Regions from separate parts of the Xanthomonas sp. SS genome, predicted to be linked through region 2. Evidence: predicted binding sites of a transcription regulator. Region 2 holds the regulator's gene; each other region holds the start of a gene.

Region 1 (6,017 bases), 1.1 Mb from region 2:
TGCTCCAGTTCCTCGCTGCTCAGGACGCCCTCGCGATGCAGCCATCTGAAGCGGTTGCGGCGCTGCTCGGGATCAGAACTCCTGCCAATCCTTGTCGGTGGCCATGGCGGCGGCCGATTGCAGGCGACGCGCAGCGGTCGGCGCCGGCGCCGGACGGGCGTAGCTCTTCGGCTTCGGCGCCATCGCCAGGACCGGCTGGCGCACCGGCGCGGCGTTCTCTTCCAGTTTGAACAGGGCCACTGCCTGTGCCAGTTCGGTCGCCTGCTGTTCCATCGACCGCGCCGCGGCGCTGGCCTCTTCCACCAGGGCCGCATTCTGCTGCGTGCTCTCGTCCATCTGGGTCACGGTCTGGTTGACCTGCTCGATGCCGGCGTACTGCTCCTGCGAGGCAGCGGAGATCTCGCTCATGATGTCGGTGACGCGCTGCACCGAGGACACGATCTCGTGCATGGTCTTGCCGGCCTGGCCGACCAGCGCCGAGCCTTCGGCGACACGGCTTACCGAGTCGTCGATCAGTTCCTTGATCTCCTTGGCCGCGCTGGCCGAACGCTGCGCCAGGGTGCGCACTTCCGAGGCGACCACGGCGAAGCCGCGGCCCTGTTCGCCGGCCCGCGCCGCTTCCACCGCCGCGTTGAGCGCCAGGATGTTGGTCTGGAAGGCGATGCCGTCGATGACGCTGATGATGTCGGCGATCTTCTTCGAGGACGCCTCGATCCCGCTCATCGTGCTGACCACCTGGCCGACCACCTCACCGCCTTCCGACGCCACCGTCGCGGCACCGGCCGCGAGTTGGTTGGCCTGGCGCGCGTGATCGGCGTTCTGCTTCACGGTGGAGGTCAATTCCTCCATCGAGGCGGCGGTTTCCTCCAGGCTGGCCGCTTGCTGTTCGGTGCGGCGCGACAGGTCGTCGTTGCCGGTCGCGATCTCGCTGGCCGCGGCATTGATCGACACCGCCGAATGCTTGATCCGGCTGACGATCTCCGACAGCTGCTCGGCAGTGGCGTTGGCGTCGTCACGCATCTGTGCGAACACGCCGCGGAACTCGCCGTGCATGCGCGCGGTCAGGTCGCCGGCGGCGATGGATTGCAGCAAGGCCGACAGGGACTGCAGGTTGCCGTCGGCAGTAGTCATCAACTGGTTGAGACTCTCGACCATGACCCGGAAGTCGAACTGGAAACTGTCCGCATCGCCGCGGGCGCTGAAGTCGCCGTCGGCGGCGGACTGCGCCAGCTGCTTGATCTGGCCGTTCATCGCCGACAGGTTGGCCTTCACCTCGTCCATGGTCTGGGTCAGCACCGCCTTTTCGCCGGGCAGACGGTCCATGTCCTGGCTGAGGTCGCCGATCGCGTAGCGGCCCATGATCTGCGCCAGCTTCAGCTTGACCTCGATATGCGAGCCGACCACGGCATTGGTTTCCGCCGCCATGCGCCCGTAGTCGCCCGGGAACGCCGAGGCGTCCATGCGGAAACTGATCTGGCCGGCGTCGTGGCGCTTGGCCATGTCCAGCTGCGCGGCGATCAGGCTGCGCAGTTGCTGCTGCATGCCATGCATCGCGCCCAGCAGGCGCCCGGTCTCGTCGCTGGCCTGGGTCTGCACGTCGTTGTCCAGATCGCCGCGCGCGATCGCCTCGGCGGCGCGCGTGGCGCGGCTCAGCGGCACGGTGAGGCTGCGAGTGATCAGCCAGGCCAGCAGCACGCTGACCAGCACCACCGCGACGCCACCGCCGATCAGCATGGCGCGGCCATGGTCCATTGCCGCATTGGCGTCGTCAAAAGCCTTCGCGCCGCGCTGGCGCTGGCGCTCCGAATACGCGTTGATCGCGTCCTGCCACTGCTGGGTGGCCGGCGCGGCCTGCTTCATCAGCACCTGCAGCGCCTCGTCGGACTTGTCGTTCATGCCCAGATCCAGCACTTGCTGGTTGGCGGCGCGCGAGCGTTCGTAACCGAGATCGATCTGCCTGCGCATCTCCGCGCCGGTGGCATCGGTCACCGGAACCGCGTAGAGCTTGTCGTGGACCTCGCTGTATTTCTGCCGCTGCTCGTCGATGCGCTGGGCGAACTGGATGTTCTCTTCCTGCGTGGTCGGCAGGACGATATTGCGCAGGTTGACCGCGATGACCGAACTGGCCTCGCGCATCGCGCTGGTGTATTCGAGGAAGGTCATGTTGCGCTTGACGATGCTATCCATGCGTTCGCGCGCCTGCGCCAGGGTCATCAACCCGGCGACGACGAGCGCGCAGGAAAGCAGGATGAGCACGCCGAAGGCCGCGGAGAGTCGCGTACCGACGTTGTAGCGCTGGAGGAATCCGATCATGGAGGTACCTACTGGGGGAATGGAATGGAAAGGCGCCACGGCCTGGCAGGTGCGGAACCGGGCACGAAATCGAAAGGCGGAAAAGCCTCGGCGCAGCGCGAGCGCCAAGCCTGATATTTCAATTTCGAGACAGTTTTGCGCAACGCAAGCGTCGGTGCTTGGGCCAAGTAACGGCGACCGCCGCGGATTCTTGATGCGCAATTGCGCATATTTTATTGAACGCCCTCATACAGGTGAGCGGCGTGTGTAGGCAGGCCGGCGCAGCGGCCGCGACGCGACCGGATCGATGAAATCCGTGTGAAAAATGCGTCTGGCCGGCGCACGGCGACGGGTCGCGGTACGCAGTGGCGGGTCGTTGCGACCCGCATGCCCTTCGGGATCTAGCTCAGGCCGAGCGGCCGATGCGGTGCGGATCGGTGCACACGCCGCTTGCGTCGCATGCCCGGTGCGCACGCGGATGGACGGCCGGCGTCCGCTCCGGACCACGCCGGGGCGGACGCACGGCAGTCGGATGGCCTACTCGGCCAGGTTGGTGCCCGCGCCGGCGGTGGCGATGACCTTGGCCTTGACCTGCGCCGCCGGGATCGCGGTATAGACGTAGCCGATCGGCTGCGGGAACGTCGTCGACGAGATCCAGGTCGTGGCGTTGGCGTAGGGCTTGCTGGTGCTGTCCGGCACGCTCCAGGTGATGCCGCCGCCGACGTAGTTGTTGATCAGGTCCCAGTAGCCGATCTCGCTGCTGTCGCGCGAGGTCACCGGGTTCTTCGCGTTCTCGAAGTAGTTGGCCTCGATCAGCGCGATCCCGCCCATGCGCACGTTGATGCCGGAGGTGAGCACGTTGTTGAAGTAGTTGTTGTAGATGTGGCTCAGCCCGCGGCGTTGCAGCGGCAGCCGCGATTCCACGTTCTCGAAGCGGTTGTGGTGATAGGTGGTGCGCGCGGCGGCGTTCTTGGTGTCGTTGTCGCTGTAGCCGTTGAGCGCGACCTTCTGGTAGTCGTGCACGTAGTTGTACGACACGGTGACGTGGTGGGCGCCCTTCTTCATGTCGATGCCACCGTCGAAAGAGGCGTCGCCGGCGCCGGAGCACTTGGTCAGCGAGGCGAACACGGTGTTGTGGTCGATCCAGATATTGGACGGCTCGCCACTGGAATTGCCTTCCAGCGAGATCGAGTCGGCGTCCTCGCCGCCGGGCAGCAGGCCGATGGTCATGTTGCGGATGATGATGTTGTGCGCATTGCCCCCCACCCACAGGCCGAAGTTCGCCGAGGAACCGTTGGCGCCCTTGATGGTGATGTTGCTCTTGTTCTTGATCTGCACGGTCTTGGCCGGCAACTGCCACTGCGCGCAGACGTTGCCGATGCTGGCGAAGTTGAACTGGCCGGTGTAGTTCAGCACCAGGCCGCCGCTGCCGGAATAATTATTGATCGCGGCCTGCATCGCCTCCATCGTGGCGACGTTGATCGGAATCGCGTTGCCGCCGCCGGTGGTGGCGGCGCCGTAGCCGACCGGGCCGGCGACGGCCGGCGATACGCAGAAAACCAGGGCAAGCGCGAGCGCGCCCTTGAGCGGCTGGATGTTCATCAGACTCTCCCATCTTGCAGCGATAGATGCCTGCGCCCTCGCGGATGCGATGGGCGATGGCACGGGGCGTGGGGGCCGGGCGCAGTCTTCGCCTGGCGCAGGGGCCGGCGCAATCGGCCAAAGCGGGAAGCTAGATCCGCACCTACGATCGCGCCGCAAGACATGCGGAACAGACACGAACGGACAGAGGGAGACAGACAACGACAGGCGAAGACAGGCGCCTGCAACGCACTCGCGCGCGACGTTGCAGGCGTGCCGAAGACGGCGAAGAACCGCGATGCAGCGTCATCGGCACGACGCCCGGCGCCGCCCGCCAAACGCGCTCGCTTCGCGGCGGAGACATTCGCGCGCCATTGGCGCATCTGCCACACATGCAGCCGATGTTGCGCGTGCAGCATGCACCGGCGCAGGCGACGCCGGTCGAGCGTCGTCGCAACGACCGTGCGGCCGATCGGGAATGCTACGGGCCGGCCGGTGCCGGCGTGATCCTGCCGTGCTCGCGCGCCGCCCACGACGCGCGCTTCTGTGTGGCGCCGAGCAGCGCGGTGGCGCGGCTGTTGTGCGGCCGCGCGGTGTAGAGAATCCACTTGGGCAAGCCGGGCAGGCGCGCGTCGGCGTATGCGGCGCGCCCATGCTCGAAACGCAACAGGCGATAGACCCAGAAAAGGTGCGGCTTGCGGTCGCGGGTCAACGACGCATCGGCCCAGACCGGCACCAGTTGCAGCAGTCCGCAGCCGGCACGCTGCGGTAGTGTCCGGTAGTCGTCGGCGCCGGGTTCGTGGGTCTCCACGTCGATCGAGCGGTAGCCCTCGCCGTCGGACAGCAGCACCCGGCGCCAGGCGTTGCCGCCGGCCAGGCCGACCCCGCCGCTGCCGAGGGTGACGATGAAATCCGGCCGCCGGTCGTGGTTGAGATCCGCCGTTTCCACGCCGTGGAACCCCATCGGCGAGCCGCCCAAGGCGACCGGCGCGACCAGGGCGCGATCCTGCGCATCGAACAGTTGCAACATCGGCATGTCGGTGAAGTCGAGCTGCAGGCGGAGACCGGCATGGCGATAGGTCGTGATCCCGTCCCAGCGCATCTTGCCGCCATCGGCCGGCTCCAACGCCTGGACCTTGCATGCCGCGCTCGGCGGCGTGCCGGCCCAGGGCGGGTATTGCGGATGCCAGGCGCTGGCCAGTGGCGCGGCCGCCAGCAGGCACAGCAGCGCTGCCAGGCGCGACGCGGCGCCGTGCCATCGCCGCAACAGGCGTGCGCGTGGCGGCGCCATCGCGTGGATCCGGCGCATGCGCATGGCCAGCGCAACGCGCGCCATTCTGCTCGGCGCTACGGCACTACATGCAGCGATCGCGACGGCGGCGCCGATACGGGTTGGCAAGATCCTTCTCCCTGCGTGCGAACGCACGCGGGCGCGTGCGGCGCGGCACTATCGCCGCGCCGGCGACATCGCGCAAGCGACGCGCAGCCGCCACGCGCCGCGCAGCCCGCGGACTCAGCTCACCGCGTCGATCTCGTTGTCGCCGCGATCGGCGTCGGGCAGTTTGTGCTCTGGATCCAGGGTCACGTGCAGCACCTTCTGCGTGCTCGGCACGCGGACCTGCGGCTGGGTCTGCTGGATCCAGGTCTCCACCGGCACGCGCTGGTCGAGGTGGCTGCCGTCGGCGAAGTCGATGCGCAGCGTCGCCGGCATCACCAGCTTCTGCCGGCTCTGCAAGGTCACCAGCAGGCCCTTGGCCGGATCGTGTTCGACATAGCTGGCCGCACGCACGCCCATGTCCAGCTGCCAGTTGTTGAGATACCAACCGCGCCACCACCACGCCAGGTCCTCGCCGGATTCGCTTTCCATCAGCCGGAAGAAATCCGAGGGCGTGGGATGCTTGTACGCCCAGGTGGCGATGTACTTGCGGAACGCCGGGTCGAAGCGCGCCGGGCCGAGGATCTGTTCGCGCAGCAGCACCAGGCCCAGCGCGCCCTTGAAGTAGGTCAGCGAATGCCGATAGGTCTCGCTGGTGGCGTCGGCGCGGTCGAGCAGGTTCGGCGCCTGCGCATCGGCCAGCAGCGGCAGGATCTCGTCGACCGGGTTGCCGCCCTTGGGCGCGTATTCGCTGTCGCGCTTGGGCGCG
Region 2 (6,017 bases):
CGGCAGGATCGCCAGGGTCAGCGGCACGCGGATCAGGAAGCGGCTGCCGCGGCCCAGTTCGGACTGGATCTGGATCTGCCCGCTGAGTTCGCGGATGCGCGACTGCACCACGTCCATGCCGACGCCGCGGCCGGAGATGTCGGTGACTTCGGACTTGGTCGAGAAACCGGGCAGGAACACCAGGTGCAGGCATTCCTCGGTGGTCAGGCGCGCGGCGGCTTCCGGATCGATCAGGCCCTTCTCGCGCGCCTTCTGCCGCAGGCGTTCGGGGTCGATGCCGGCGCCGTCGTCCTGCACTTCGATGCTGACGTAGTCGCCTTCCTGCTGCGCCGACAGGCGCACGTGGCCGCCGCGCGGCTTGCCGGTGGCTTCGCGCAGCGCCGGCGTCTCGATGCCGTGGTCGATCGCGTTGCGCACCAGGTGCACCAGCGGATCGGCCAGCGCCTCGACCAGGTTGCGGTCCAGTTCGGTGTCGGCGCCGATCAGTTCCAGGTCCACTTCCTTGTTCAGGGAGCGGGCGACGTCGCGCGCGACCTTGGGGAAGCGCGAGAACACCTTGCCGACCGGCTGCATGCGGGTGCGCATCACCGCCGATTGCAGGCGCGAGGTGGCGATGTCCAGGCTGCTGACCGCGCGGTCCAGTTCTTCGTCGCGCAGGCGCACGCGCAGGGTCTTGAGCCGGTTGCGCGACAGCACCAGTTCGCCGATCAGGTTGACGATCGCGTCCAGGCGCTTGGTGTCCACGCGCACGGTGTGTTCGGGTTCGGCGGCTTTGGCCGGCGCACCTGCGGGCTTGGCGCTCGGCGCCGGCCGCGGCGCGGCGGCCGGTACTGGCAGCGCGGCTGGCGCGGCGCCGCCGTGCAGCTGGTCGAGCAACGCTTCGAATTCGTCGTCGTCGATCATGTCGCTGTTGCCGCCTGCGGCGGGCAGCGGCGCGGCGACGGCGGCCTTGGCGCTGGGCGCGGCGGTTTCTTCGCCGCTGGTGGCGAACTGCGCGATCAGCTGCTGCGGCGCGCGCGGCGGTTCGCTGCCGCTGCCGAATGCGTCGAGCATCGACTGCAGGTAGTCCAGCGACTGCTGCGCGGCGTCGAAGTGCCGCGCCTGCAAGGTGGCCTGGCCGGCGCGGGCCTGGCCCAGGGTGTCCTCGGCGGCGTGGCACAGCTCGACCATGGCGTTGATCGCCAGAAAGCCGGCGCCGCCCTTGAGCGTGTGGAAACCGCGGAATACCGCGTTGAGCTGGTCGCTGTCCTCGGGCGCCTGCTCCAGCGACACCAACTGCTCGCCGAGCCGGTCCAGGATTTCCTGGGCCTCGATGATGAAGTCGGCAGCGATGTCGTCGGGGACGGCGCTCATGGCATTACAGTCCCAGTCCGGACAGCAGGTCGTCGGCGTCGTTCTGCGACACGCCGTGGCGGTCCAGTCCGGCCAGCGCCGGGCCGGCCAGGCTGCCATCGGGCTTCTTGTCTTCCTTCGGCGGCAGGCCGAGCGCGCCGAAGCCCTCGTGCACGCGGCGCACGATGGTCGCCACGCGGCGGATGATCTGCCCGGTCAGGTCCTGGAAGCTCTGCGCCAGGGCCATCTCGGTGAGGTTGTGGCGGATCTTGTCGAGGATCTCGCCCTGGTCGCCGGTCAGCCCGCCGGCGCGCAGCTGTTCGGCCAGCGCGCGGCATTCCTCGGCCAGGTCCAGGGTGCGGTGGCTGGCCTTCTCGGTCATCTCCACCACGTGGTCCAGGCGCGAGCAGGCGTCGTCCAGTTCGCCGGCTTCGCTGGGAATGACCGGCAGCTCGCCGAGCGCCTGGCCCAGGTCGCGCGCCAGCCGGCTCAGGCCCTGCATCATCGGCCGCGTGCGCCAGGCGGCGAGCGTGTCGATTTCCTTGCGCCAGGCGGTTTCGTCGCCGCGCTCCAGTGCGTCCAGCGCACCTTGCAGGCGTTCGATCAGGGCGCTGCGTTCGGCGGTGGCTTGCATCAGGCGGTCGCTCCCAGGCGTTCGAAGATCTTGCCCAGCTTCTCCTGCAACGTCTGCGCGGTGAACGGCTTGATGATGTAGCCGTTCACGCCGCACTGCGCCGCCTCGATGATCTGCTCGCGCTTGGCCTCGGCGGTCACCATCAGCACCGGCAGGTGCTTGAGCTTGTCGTCGGCACGGATGTTGCGCAGCAGGTCGATGCCGGTCATGCCGGGCATGTTCCAGTCGGTGACCACGAACTCGAACGGTGCCGAGCGCAGCGCAGCCAGCGCACTGTTGCCGTCTTCGGCCTCTGCAGTGTTGGTGAAGCCCAGATCGCCGAGCAGATTCTTGACGATGCGCCGCATCGTCGAGAAATCGTCCACGATCAAAATCCGCATGTTCTTGTTCACCGCTAACTCCCTTGGGTCTTATTCTTCGTCTTCCAGGCCGGCGTCTGCCGCTTCGAACGCTTTCAAGCGTCCGCGCAAGCGTACCGTGGCCTGGCCGTGGATCTGGCAGACGCGCGACTCGCTGACACCGAGCACCGCGCCGATTTCCTTCAAGTTCAATTCTTGTTCGTAGTACAGAGACAGTACCAGCTGCTCGCGCTCGGGCAGCAGCGCGATCGCCTTGCCCAGTTCGCGCCCGAACTCGCTGCGCTCGAGCATCTGCTGCGGATTGGGCCCGCCCTTGGCGATGGTGTCCAGCTCGCCGTGGTCTTCGACCCGCGATTCCAGGCTCAGCACCTGGCCGCGCGCGGCATCTTCCATCAATCGCAGGTATTCGGGAAGCGGCATGTCCATCGCGGCGGCCACTTCGTTGGCGGCGGCGGCGCGGCCGGTGCTCTGCTCGATCTTGCGGATCGCCGAGGCGGCGTCGCGGGCGCGGCGGTGCACCGAACGCGGCACCCAGTCGCCGCGGCGGATCTCATCGATCATCGAGCCGCGGATGCGGATCGAGGCGTAGGTCTCGAACGAGGCGCCCTGGTCGGCGTCGTAGCTGCGCGAGGCCTCGATCAGGCCGATCATGCCGGCCTGGATCAGGTCGTCGATCTCGACGCTGGCCGGCAGTCGCGCCGCCAGGTGGTGGGCGATGCGCCGCACCAGGTCCGAATGCTGGGCGATGTAGTCGTTGGAGCTGTTGCGCTGCACGGCGCGGTATTGGGCGGCGGCGTTCATGCGGCGACCCCCCGCTGGATGATCCGTTCGACGAAGAACTCGACGTTGCCGCGCGGCACGGTCGGCGCCTGCCAGCGCGAGGTGCGGCGGGCGATCTCGGCGATCGCCTGCGCCGACGGGCTGGACGGGTAGGCCTTGACCACCGGCTGCTGGCGCTGCACCGCCAGGCGCAGCCAGTCGTCCTGCGGCACGCAGCCCAGGTAATTCAGCGACACGTCGCCGAGGAACTTCTCGCACACCCGGCTCAGCTTGTCGTACAGCAGGCGGCCTTCGTTGAGGTCGCGGACCATGTTGGCCACGATCTGCACCCGGTCCACGCCGCGTTCGCGCGACAGCACCTTGATCAGCGCGTAGGCGTCGGTGATCGAGGCCGGTTCGTCGCAGACCACCACCACCGCGTCCTGCGCGGCCTGGCAGAAGGTCAGCACGCTGTCGGTGATGCCGGCGGCGGTGTCGATGATCATCACGTCCAGCTCGCGCTTGAGCTCGGAGAACACGTTGACCAGGCCGACGTGCTGGGCCGGCGGCAGCTCGGCCATGTGCCGGCGACCGGAGGCGGCGGGCACCACCATCAGCCCGTTGGGCATGTCGATCAGCACCTCTTCCAGGGTGCAGCGCCCGGCGACCAGGTCGGCCAGGGTGAATTTGGGGGTCAGCCCGAGCAGCACGTCGACGTTGGCCAGGCCAAGGTCGGCGTCCAGCAGCAGGGTGCGCTTGCCCATGTCGGCCAGCGCCATCGACAGGTTGACCGAGATGTTGGTCTTGCCGACGCCGCCCTTGCCGCCGGTCACGGCGATCGTGCGCACCGGGCCCAGCGGTTCGCTGCGCGTTGCCGACAGGGGGAAGGCATTGGTCAGATTGGCGTAATCACGCGACGGCATGGTTCTGCTCCGGAGTACAGGGCTTATCGGCAGCGCGCCGCAAATCTTCAAGGCGCAATACCAGGCTGGCGGCGTTGGCGCGGTGCAGGTCGTCCGGCACGCGCTGACCATCGGTCACCCAGGTGATGGGAAGCCGGTGGTCCGCGACCACCGACAGGGCACTGCCAAACCGCCCGGTTTCGTCAAGCTTGGTCAAGATCACCCCCTGCGGATCGGCGCCGGCAAACCGGCGCACCACCTCGTCCAGGTCGGAGAAATGAGCGTTGGCAGGGAGTACTAGCAAGGACCGGACCACTCGCGAGGCGCGCAGCCAGTGCAGCTGTGCGGCCAGGGCGCGGTCGCGCTGGCCCATGCCGGCGGTGTCGATCAGCACCAGCTTGTAGTCGCGCAGGCGCTCCAGCAGCTGCTGCAGGGCGGCGTCGCTGTCGGCCTCGTGCACGGCGATGCCGAGCTGGCGGCCGTAGCTGTGCAGCTGTTCGCGGCCGCCGACGCGGATGGTGTCGGTGGTGACCAGGGCCACGTCGCGGGCGGCGTGGCGCTCCAGGAAGCGCGAGGCCAGCTTGGCGATGGTGGTGGTCTTGCCGGCGCCGGTGGGGCCGATCAGGGCGATCACGCCGCCTTCCTCGATCGGATCCAGCGGGGCGATCGGCAGGCGCTTGGACAGCAGCCCCAGCATCAGCCCGCGGCCGCGGTGCAGTTCCAGGTCGGCGGGGATCTGCATCACCACGTCGCGGGTCAGGCCGCTGTCGAAGCCGTAGTCGTCCATCAGCTCCAGCGCCTGGGCGCGCACCGGCGAGCCGCGCAGGCGTTCGTCGGTGAGCCGGTTCATCTCGCGCTCGATCATCTGCCGCATCAGCGCCAGTTCGTCGCGCAGCTGAGTCAATTGTTCGTCGTTCTGCGCGACGGGGAAGCTGGCCACCGGCGCCAGCGTCGGCGGCGCCGGGATCCCGGCGCTGGCCGCAGGCGCGGCGGCCGGCAGCGGCACGACGTTCGCGGCGCTAGTCGCGGCGGCCGGGGTCAGCGACACGGCGGCGATGTCTTCCAGCCAGGCCGGCACCTCGGCGGCGATCGCGGCGGCGCTGGCGGCGGCGGCCGGGGCGGCCGGGGCGGCGAACGGGCTGGGCATCGGCACGCTGATCGGTGCGTTGCGGAACACGTCCTCGGAATGCGGAATTCGGCGAAGGGGGCGTCGGCGGGGACCGGGCAGGGGCCCGCGGCGCGGCGGCGGGACGGCTCGGCGCCGGCGCAGTGCCGGCCGGCATCGCCGAGGCGGCGATCGCGGCGGGCTGGGTCAGCGGCCGCGCCGGTGCGGCCTGCGCCACTGTCGCGGTGCTGCCGGCGTTGGCCATGGCGGCGGCCGGGGCACGGCGCTCGCTGATCGCGGCCATCATCGCCATCGCCGGGTTGGCGGCGGCCTTGGCCGCACGCGGCGCCGGATTGGCGGCCGACACCTGCAGCCGCGGCGCCGCCTCTTCCGGACGCGCCGCGTCCAGCGCCTGCTGCACCAGGGCTTCGTCGTAGTTGCTGGCGGCGACGATCTCGATGCCTTCGTCGGTGCGCCGGTTGGACAGGATCACCGCATCCGGACCGTGCTCGTCGCGGACCATGCGGAACGCGGTGCGCATGTCGGGGGCTACGAAGCGTTTGATCTTCATGGGTGGACGCCGGGATTCGGGAGTGGGGATTGGGGATTGGTCGCGGATGCCGCCGTTACGTGGCTGGTATCCGGTCGCCTTGCTCTGGTTGTCTTCGATCGTTTCACTGCTGTCTCTCTCCGCTCGCGGGGTCCGCTGTTGCGAATCCCGTATCCCAAATCACCAATCCCTGCCTGTCAGCTGATCGTTCCCACCAGCTTCAGCCGCTTGTCTTCCGGTACCTCGCTGTAGGACAGCACCGACAGCGAGGGGACGCTGTGGCGGACCAGCCTGGCCAGCGCGGCGCGGACTTGCGCCGGGACCAGCACCACGGCCGGTTCGTTGCGCGCTTCCTGCTTGCTGACGCATTCGGCCA
Region 3 (6,017 bases), 880 kb from region 2:
GCTTGGAAGAGAGTGAGATGGCGTTGGACATCGCTGTGTACCTATCGGTGATGGGGTGGCGGGTCCCGGCCGTGTCGCGGCCGGTTCCGGGTGGGCTGGTACGGGGATCAGAAGGTTTCGAACGCGGTTTCGTCGAGCCGTGCCGCCGCAGGTGCAGCGCCGGCGAAGGCACGCAGGCGCGGCGCGCGCACCGGCGGTGCCGGGACGCGCCGCGGCAGCGGGGTAGGGGCGGACGCCGCGTTGGCGGGGCCGGTCCTGAAGAAGTTCATGAGCACCTGCAGTTGTTCGGCCTGGCTGCTGACTTCTTCGGCCGTGGCCGCCAGTTCTTCAGCGTTGGCTGCCGATTGCTGGGTGGTCTGGTTGAGCTGGACCACGGCGGTATTGATCTGGCCGACCCCGGAGGTCTGTTCCTCGGAGGCGGCGCTGATCTCCTGCACCAGGTCGGAGGTGCGGCGGATCGATGGCACCATCCCGTCGAGCAGGCGCCCGGCGCTTTCCGCCAGCTCCACGCTGGAACCGGCCACGTCGCCGATTTCGTGCGCGGCGATCTGGCTGCGCTCGGCCAGCTTGCGCACTTCCGCGGCCACGACGGCGAAGCCCTTGCCGTGCTCGCCGGCGCGCGCGGCCTCGATCGCCGCATTCAGCGCCAGCAGATTGGTCTGGTAGGCGATGTCGTCGATGATGCTGATCTTCCTGGCGATCTCCTTCATCGCGTTGACCGTGGCGCGCACCGCTTCGCCGCTCTCGGCGGCTTCGCGCGCGGCCTTGGCGGCCATGCCGTCGGTGACCTTGGCGTTTTCGGCGTTCTGCGAGATCGAGGCGGTCATCTGCTCCAGCGACGCGCTGGTCTCCTCCACGCCGGCCGCCTGTTCGCTGGCCGCCTGGCTCAGCGACTGCGCCGTGGCCGAGAGTTCCTCCGAGGCGCTGGCGAGCGTGACCGCATTGTTGTTGACCTCGTTAACGATGCCGGTGAGCTTGTCGATGGTGGCGTTGACGTAGCGTTGCATGTCGGCGAACGCGCCCTCGTAGCGGCCCTGCACCTTGCAGCTGAGGTCGCCGTCGGCGACCGCGCCCATCACCTTGATCACGTCGCCGACGCTGCGCAGGTTGCCGCGCGCCTGCTCGATGGTGTCGTTAATGAAGGCCTTCTTGCCGGGCAGTTGCGCCAGCGGCGCGTCGAAATTGCCGCGGCCGAATTCGGCGACCACGCCCATCGCCAGCTTCTTGACCGCGATGTGCGCGGCGACCATCTGGTTGATGCCGTTGCCCATCGCGCCGAAGTCGCCCTCGAACTTGGCGGTGTCGATGGCTGCGTCGATCTCGCCCTTGTCGTGCTCGGCGGACATGCGGTTGATCTCGGCGATCAGGTGCTTGAAGTTGCCGCGCACGTGTTCGACGGTGTCGTTGATGAAGGCCTTCTTGCCGGGCAGCTGCGCCAGCGGCGCGTCGAAGTTGCCGCGGCCGAATTCGGCGACCACGCCCAGCGCCAGCTTCTTGACCGCGATGTGCGCGGCCACCATCTGGTTGATGCCGTCGCCCATCGTGGCGAAGTCGCCCTCGCACCTGGCGGTGTCGATGACCACGTCGATCTCGCCCTTGTCGTGCTCGGCGGACATGCGGTTGATCTCGGCGATCAGCTGCTTGAAGTTGCCGCGCACGTGCTCGATGGTGTCGTTGATGAAGGCCTTCTTGCCGGGCAACTGCGCCAGCGGCGCGTCGAAGTTGCCGCGGCCGAACTCGGCGACCACGCCCAGCGCCAGCTTCTTGACCGCGATGTGTCCGCCGACCATGCGGTTGATGCCGTCGGCCATGCCGCGGAAATCGCCCTGGAACTGCGCGCTGTCGATGACCGCGTCGATCTCGCCGGCCTCGTGTTGGTCGGACATGCGCCGCATTTCCGCGATCAGCCCGGTCAGGTTGCGCCGCACCTGCTCGATGGTGTCGTTGATGAAGGCTTTCTTGCCCGGGAACGCGGCCAGCGGCGCGGCGAAGTTGCCGCGGCCGAATTCGGCCACGCAATCGATCGCCTGCTTGTTCACGCCGATGTGCCCGGCGACCATCGCGTTGATGCTCTGGGCCAGGTCGCGGTGGGTGCCGGGCCAGCGCGCCGGATCCATCGCCACCTCGCACTCGCCGGCGGCATGCGCGCTGGCCATGTGGCCGACGTCGGCGTGGAACTGGCGCAGGTCGGCCTGCGCGGTGCGCAGCAACTGCGTCACTTCGTTGTTGGCGGCGCCGGCTGCCGGCACGATCCGCTCCAGGTCGCCGCGCACCAGCGCGTCCAGCCCGGCGGTGGCCAGGTTCAGCGAGCGCGCCGCGGCGAGCACGGCCCAGCCCAGCACGCCGGCGCAGGCCAGCGTCGCGGCCGCGACCAGGGCCAGCGCGGCGCCCTGCGCGAGCGGCAGCAGCAGCGCCGTGGCGGCGGCAGCGGCGGGCAGGGCGACGGCGATGGCCGTCGTGATCAATAACGTGGTCGCGATCCGTGAGCGATAAGACATGGCAGCGGTTCCTGGCTAGCGTCTATGAATGGTGTGGGTGCGCGGCGGCACCCGCGGAGCGGCGTCAGGCCGCCAGCGAAGCGGTGGAAGGTTCGACTTGCGACAGCAGCGAGGGCACGTCCAGGATCAGCGCGACGCCGCCGCTGCCGAGGATGCTCGACCCGCTGATGCCCTTGACCCCGGCGAACACCTTGGCCAGCGGCTTGATCACGGTCTGCCATTCGCCCAGCAGCGTGTCCACCACCAGGCCGAAGCGCTGCGCGCCCTGGCGGATCACCACGATGCTCTCGCGCGCCGGCGGCGCGCCGGCGATGCCGAACAGCGAGCGCAGGCGCACGTACGGCAGCACCCCGCCGCGCAGGTCGATGTAGTCGCTCTGGTAGTTCGGCGCGAATTCCACGCATTCCTCGACCACGTCCAGCGGCACCACGAACACCGACTTGCCGACGCCGACCTGGAAACCGTTGATGATCGCCAGGGTCAGCGGCAGCCGCACCGAGATGGTGGTGCCCACGTCCTGCTGGCTGCTGATGTCCACGCTGCCGCGCAGCGCGGTGATGTTGCGCTTGACCACGTCCATGCCGACGCCGCGGCCGGACAGGTTGGTGACCTTCTCGGCGGTGGAGAAGCCCGGCTCGAAGATCAGCGCGAACACCTCGCGATCGGACAGGCTGCGACCGGGCTCGATCAAGCCGCGCTCCAGCGCCTTGGCCAGGATCCGCTCGCGATTCAAGCCGCCGCCGTCGTCGCTGATCTGGATGACCACGCTGCCCGAATCGTGGAACGCGTTGAGCCGCACCGTGCCGCGCACCGGCTTGCCGCGCGCCTGGCGCAGTTCGGCCGGTTCGATGCCGTGGTCCATCGCGTTGCGCACCAGGTGGGTCAGCGGATCGGCGATCTTTTCCACCACCGACTTATCCAGCTCGGTGTCCTCGCCGTTGACCACCAGCACGATGTCCTTGCCCAGTTCGCGCGCCACGTCGTGGACCACGCGATGGAAGCGGCTGAAGGTGCCGCCGATCTTGACCATGCGCAGCTGCAGCGCGCTCTCGCGCACGTCCTCGACCAGCCCGGCCAGGATCGAGGTGGATTCGAGCAGTTGCGCGTCGCCGGTGCGCTGGGCGTTGGCGCCGGTGCTGGCGACGGCGATGATCAGTTCGCCGACCAGGTCGATCATGCGGTCGAGCTTGTCGGCATCGACGCGGATCGAACCGCCTTCGCTGCGCGCGGCGAAGGGTGCCGCCACGGCCGCTGCGGCCTTGGCCGGCGCCGCCGGCAGGGCGGAGGCGGGTGCAGAGGGTGCCGCTGGCGCGGGCGCGGCCAGCACCGCCGCCGGCTCCGGACTGCCGAAGTTGGCGAAGTCGTCGGCGTGGCCGTGGCCGCCGGCCTCGGCCACCAGCAGCGGCAGCTCCAGGTTGGCGGCATCGCCGTGCGGATCCACCGCCACCACTTGCAGCTCGCAGTCGTCGCGGACGAATTCGAAGATGTCCTCGATCGCGGCCTGCTGCGCGTCGGAGCGCAGCAAAATATCGAAGCCCAGGTAGCAGGCTTCCGGGTCCAGTTCCGGCAGCGCCGGCACGCGCTCGTGGCGGGTGCGCACCGCCTCCAGCGTGCCCAGGCTGCGCAGGCAGCGGATCAGGTGCAGCGGCGAGTTGCCGAAGCGCAGCGCGTCGCTGAACAGCTGCAGCGAGATCCGCCAGTAGCCGGTCTGCGCCGCGGCGGTGGCCGCGACCGTGGTGGCGGCAGTCGCCGGCGCGGCGGCCGGTTGCAGATAGGTGTGCAGGCGCACCAGCAGCGGCTCGCCTTCGGCGGCGAGCACCGCTTCGTCGGCCTCGGCGCCGGCCGCCGCTTCCACCAGCGCGCGGATGTGGTCGCAGCACGCCAGCATCAGCTGGATCAGCTCCGAATCCAGCGCCACCGCGTGCTCGCGCACCAGGTCCAGCACGCTCTCCACCACGTGGGTGAAGCCCACCAGTTGCGCCAGGTCGAACAGCCCGCCGGAGCCCTTGATGGTGTGCGCGGCACGGAAGATGGCGTTGACCGCGTCCGGCCCGGCTTCGCCGCGTTCGGCTTCCAGCAGGTTGCGTTCCATGTCCTCGAGCAGGTCGCGGCTCTCGGCGATGAAGGTCTGCAGCAGTTGAGCGAAATTCATGAGCTGGCGCCGATCAGTGGAAGGTGTCGCTGGCGCCGGGCGCGAGCGTGTCGCGCAGGCCGAGCAGGTCGAGCGCGTCGGTGACCGGTGCGCTGCAGCCGTCGAGCTGGAACGGCCGGCCCAGCGCGCGCAGCGCGGCCTGGGTGGCGAGCAGCAGCTGGATGCCGGTGGCATCGATTTCGGTGACCGCCTGCAACTGCAGCTGCAGGCCGCCGGGGTGTTCCAGCGCCGGCAACAGCAGCGGCTTGAGTTCGCCGGCGCGGCGGATGGTCATGTCGCCATCCAGGCTCAGTTGCAGCGGCGGGGGCAGGGAGTCCGGGAGTTTCGAGCGCATGGGATGTCTCCGATTCGAGCAGGGGGAACGTCGAAATCCCGGCCGCGGCGCGGGTGCGAAACAAGCCGGTCGGGCTTGCTGTAAGCAGATATCGGCGCCTTTTCGGAATATTTAGGCCGAAAGACGCATTTGTCTCGCAAATCCTTGACAAGGATGAGCGGTTCAGTCTAGTGAGCGGCACCCCATTCCAGTTATGGGCGAGTGCCGTCCGCCACCACGAAATGGATGCATGCGCCGTGCCAGTACTGGGGTAGCGCTACCACAACAGAAAACGGCCGGGGAGGCCGGCCGTTTTTCGGAACGTTCGCGTTGTGCGCACCCGCGGTGCGCGACCGTCTGGATGCATGCCGCTGCGCGCAGGTGTCTTCTGCGCGCAGTTCAGGGCCTGGCGGTCAGCGCGGCGACAGCGCCGCCAGCAGGCCGCGTGCGGCGTTGAAGCGGTCCGCCGCTTCCGGCAGCGGCAGCTTCACCTTCAGCTTGTCCGGGCCGTCCATCGCGTACAGCTTGGGCTGCTTCTGGATCATCTGGATGATGGTCATCGGATCGATATTGGGCTTGGACTCGAACACGATGCGGCCGCCGTTCTCGCCAAGTTCCAGTTTGCGGATGCCCAGCGTGTTGGCCTGCAGCTTCAGCTCGGCGACCGCGAACAGGTGCTTCACCGCATCCGGTAGCAGGCCGAAGCGGTCGATCATCTCCACCTGCAGTTCGCGCAGCTGCTCGCTGTCGCGCGCGCTGGAGATGCGCTTGTACAGGGTCAGGCGGGTGTGCACGTCGGGCAGGTAGTCGTCCGGGATCAGCGCCGGCACATGCAGTTCCACCTCGGCGCCGCGCGCTTCCTCGCCGGCGTCCAGGTCCGGCAGCTTGCCCTGGCGGATGCTGCGCACCGCGCGTTCCAGCAGCTCGGTGTACAGGCTGAAGCCGACCTCGGCCATCTGCCCGCTCTGGTCCTCGCCGAGCAGTTCGCCGGCGCCGCGGATCTCCAGGTCGTGGGTGGCCAGGGTGAAGCCGGCACCGAGCTCGTCCATCGAGG

The links. Region 2 encodes FliA, which starts transcription of late flagellar genes. Its sites were predicted from a motif close to TAAAGTTTNNCNNNCNNNGGCCGATAA; they were not measured.
Region 1: HEP74_RS06530 (methyl-accepting chemotaxis protein) is a predicted target of FliA. The motif match lies at 2,481-2,507, and genes of this name have one in related genera.
Region 3: HEP74_RS07190 (STAS domain-containing protein) is a predicted target of FliA. The motif match lies at 5,073-5,099, and genes of this name have one in related genera.

What each region holds. Positions count from the first base shown of each region.
Region 1 is NZ_CP051190.1:1,568,768-1,574,784, reverse strand. Features, by position in the region: gene HEP74_RS06530 (methyl-accepting chemotaxis protein) at 73-2,313, opposite strand; gene HEP74_RS06525 (pectate lyase family protein) at 2,830-3,894, opposite strand; gene HEP74_RS06520 (hypothetical protein) at 4,355-5,272, opposite strand; gene HEP74_RS06515 (M1 family metallopeptidase) at 5,387-6,017, opposite strand, start outside.
Region 2 is NZ_CP051190.1:2,668,544-2,674,560, reverse strand. Features, by position in the region: gene HEP74_RS11100 (chemotaxis protein CheA) at 1-1,353, opposite strand, end outside; gene HEP74_RS11095 (protein phosphatase CheZ) at 1,358-1,966, opposite strand; gene cheY (chemotaxis response regulator CheY) at 1,966-2,358, opposite strand; gene HEP74_RS11085 (RNA polymerase sigma factor FliA) at 2,377-3,126, opposite strand; gene HEP74_RS11080 (MinD/ParA family ATP-binding protein) at 3,123-4,007, opposite strand; partial or broken gene flhF (flagellar biosynthesis GTPase FlhF) at 3,994-5,662, opposite strand; gene flhA (flagellar biosynthesis protein FlhA) at 5,839-6,017, opposite strand, start outside.
Region 3 is NZ_CP051190.1:1,783,993-1,790,009, forward strand. Features, by position in the region: gene HEP74_RS07175 (methyl-accepting chemotaxis protein) at 1-31, opposite strand, end outside; gene HEP74_RS07180 (methyl-accepting chemotaxis protein) at 108-2,156, opposite strand; gene HEP74_RS07185 (chemotaxis protein CheA) at 2,563-4,650, opposite strand; gene HEP74_RS07190 (STAS domain-containing protein) at 4,664-4,984, opposite strand; gene mfd (transcription-repair coupling factor) at 5,377-6,017, opposite strand, start outside.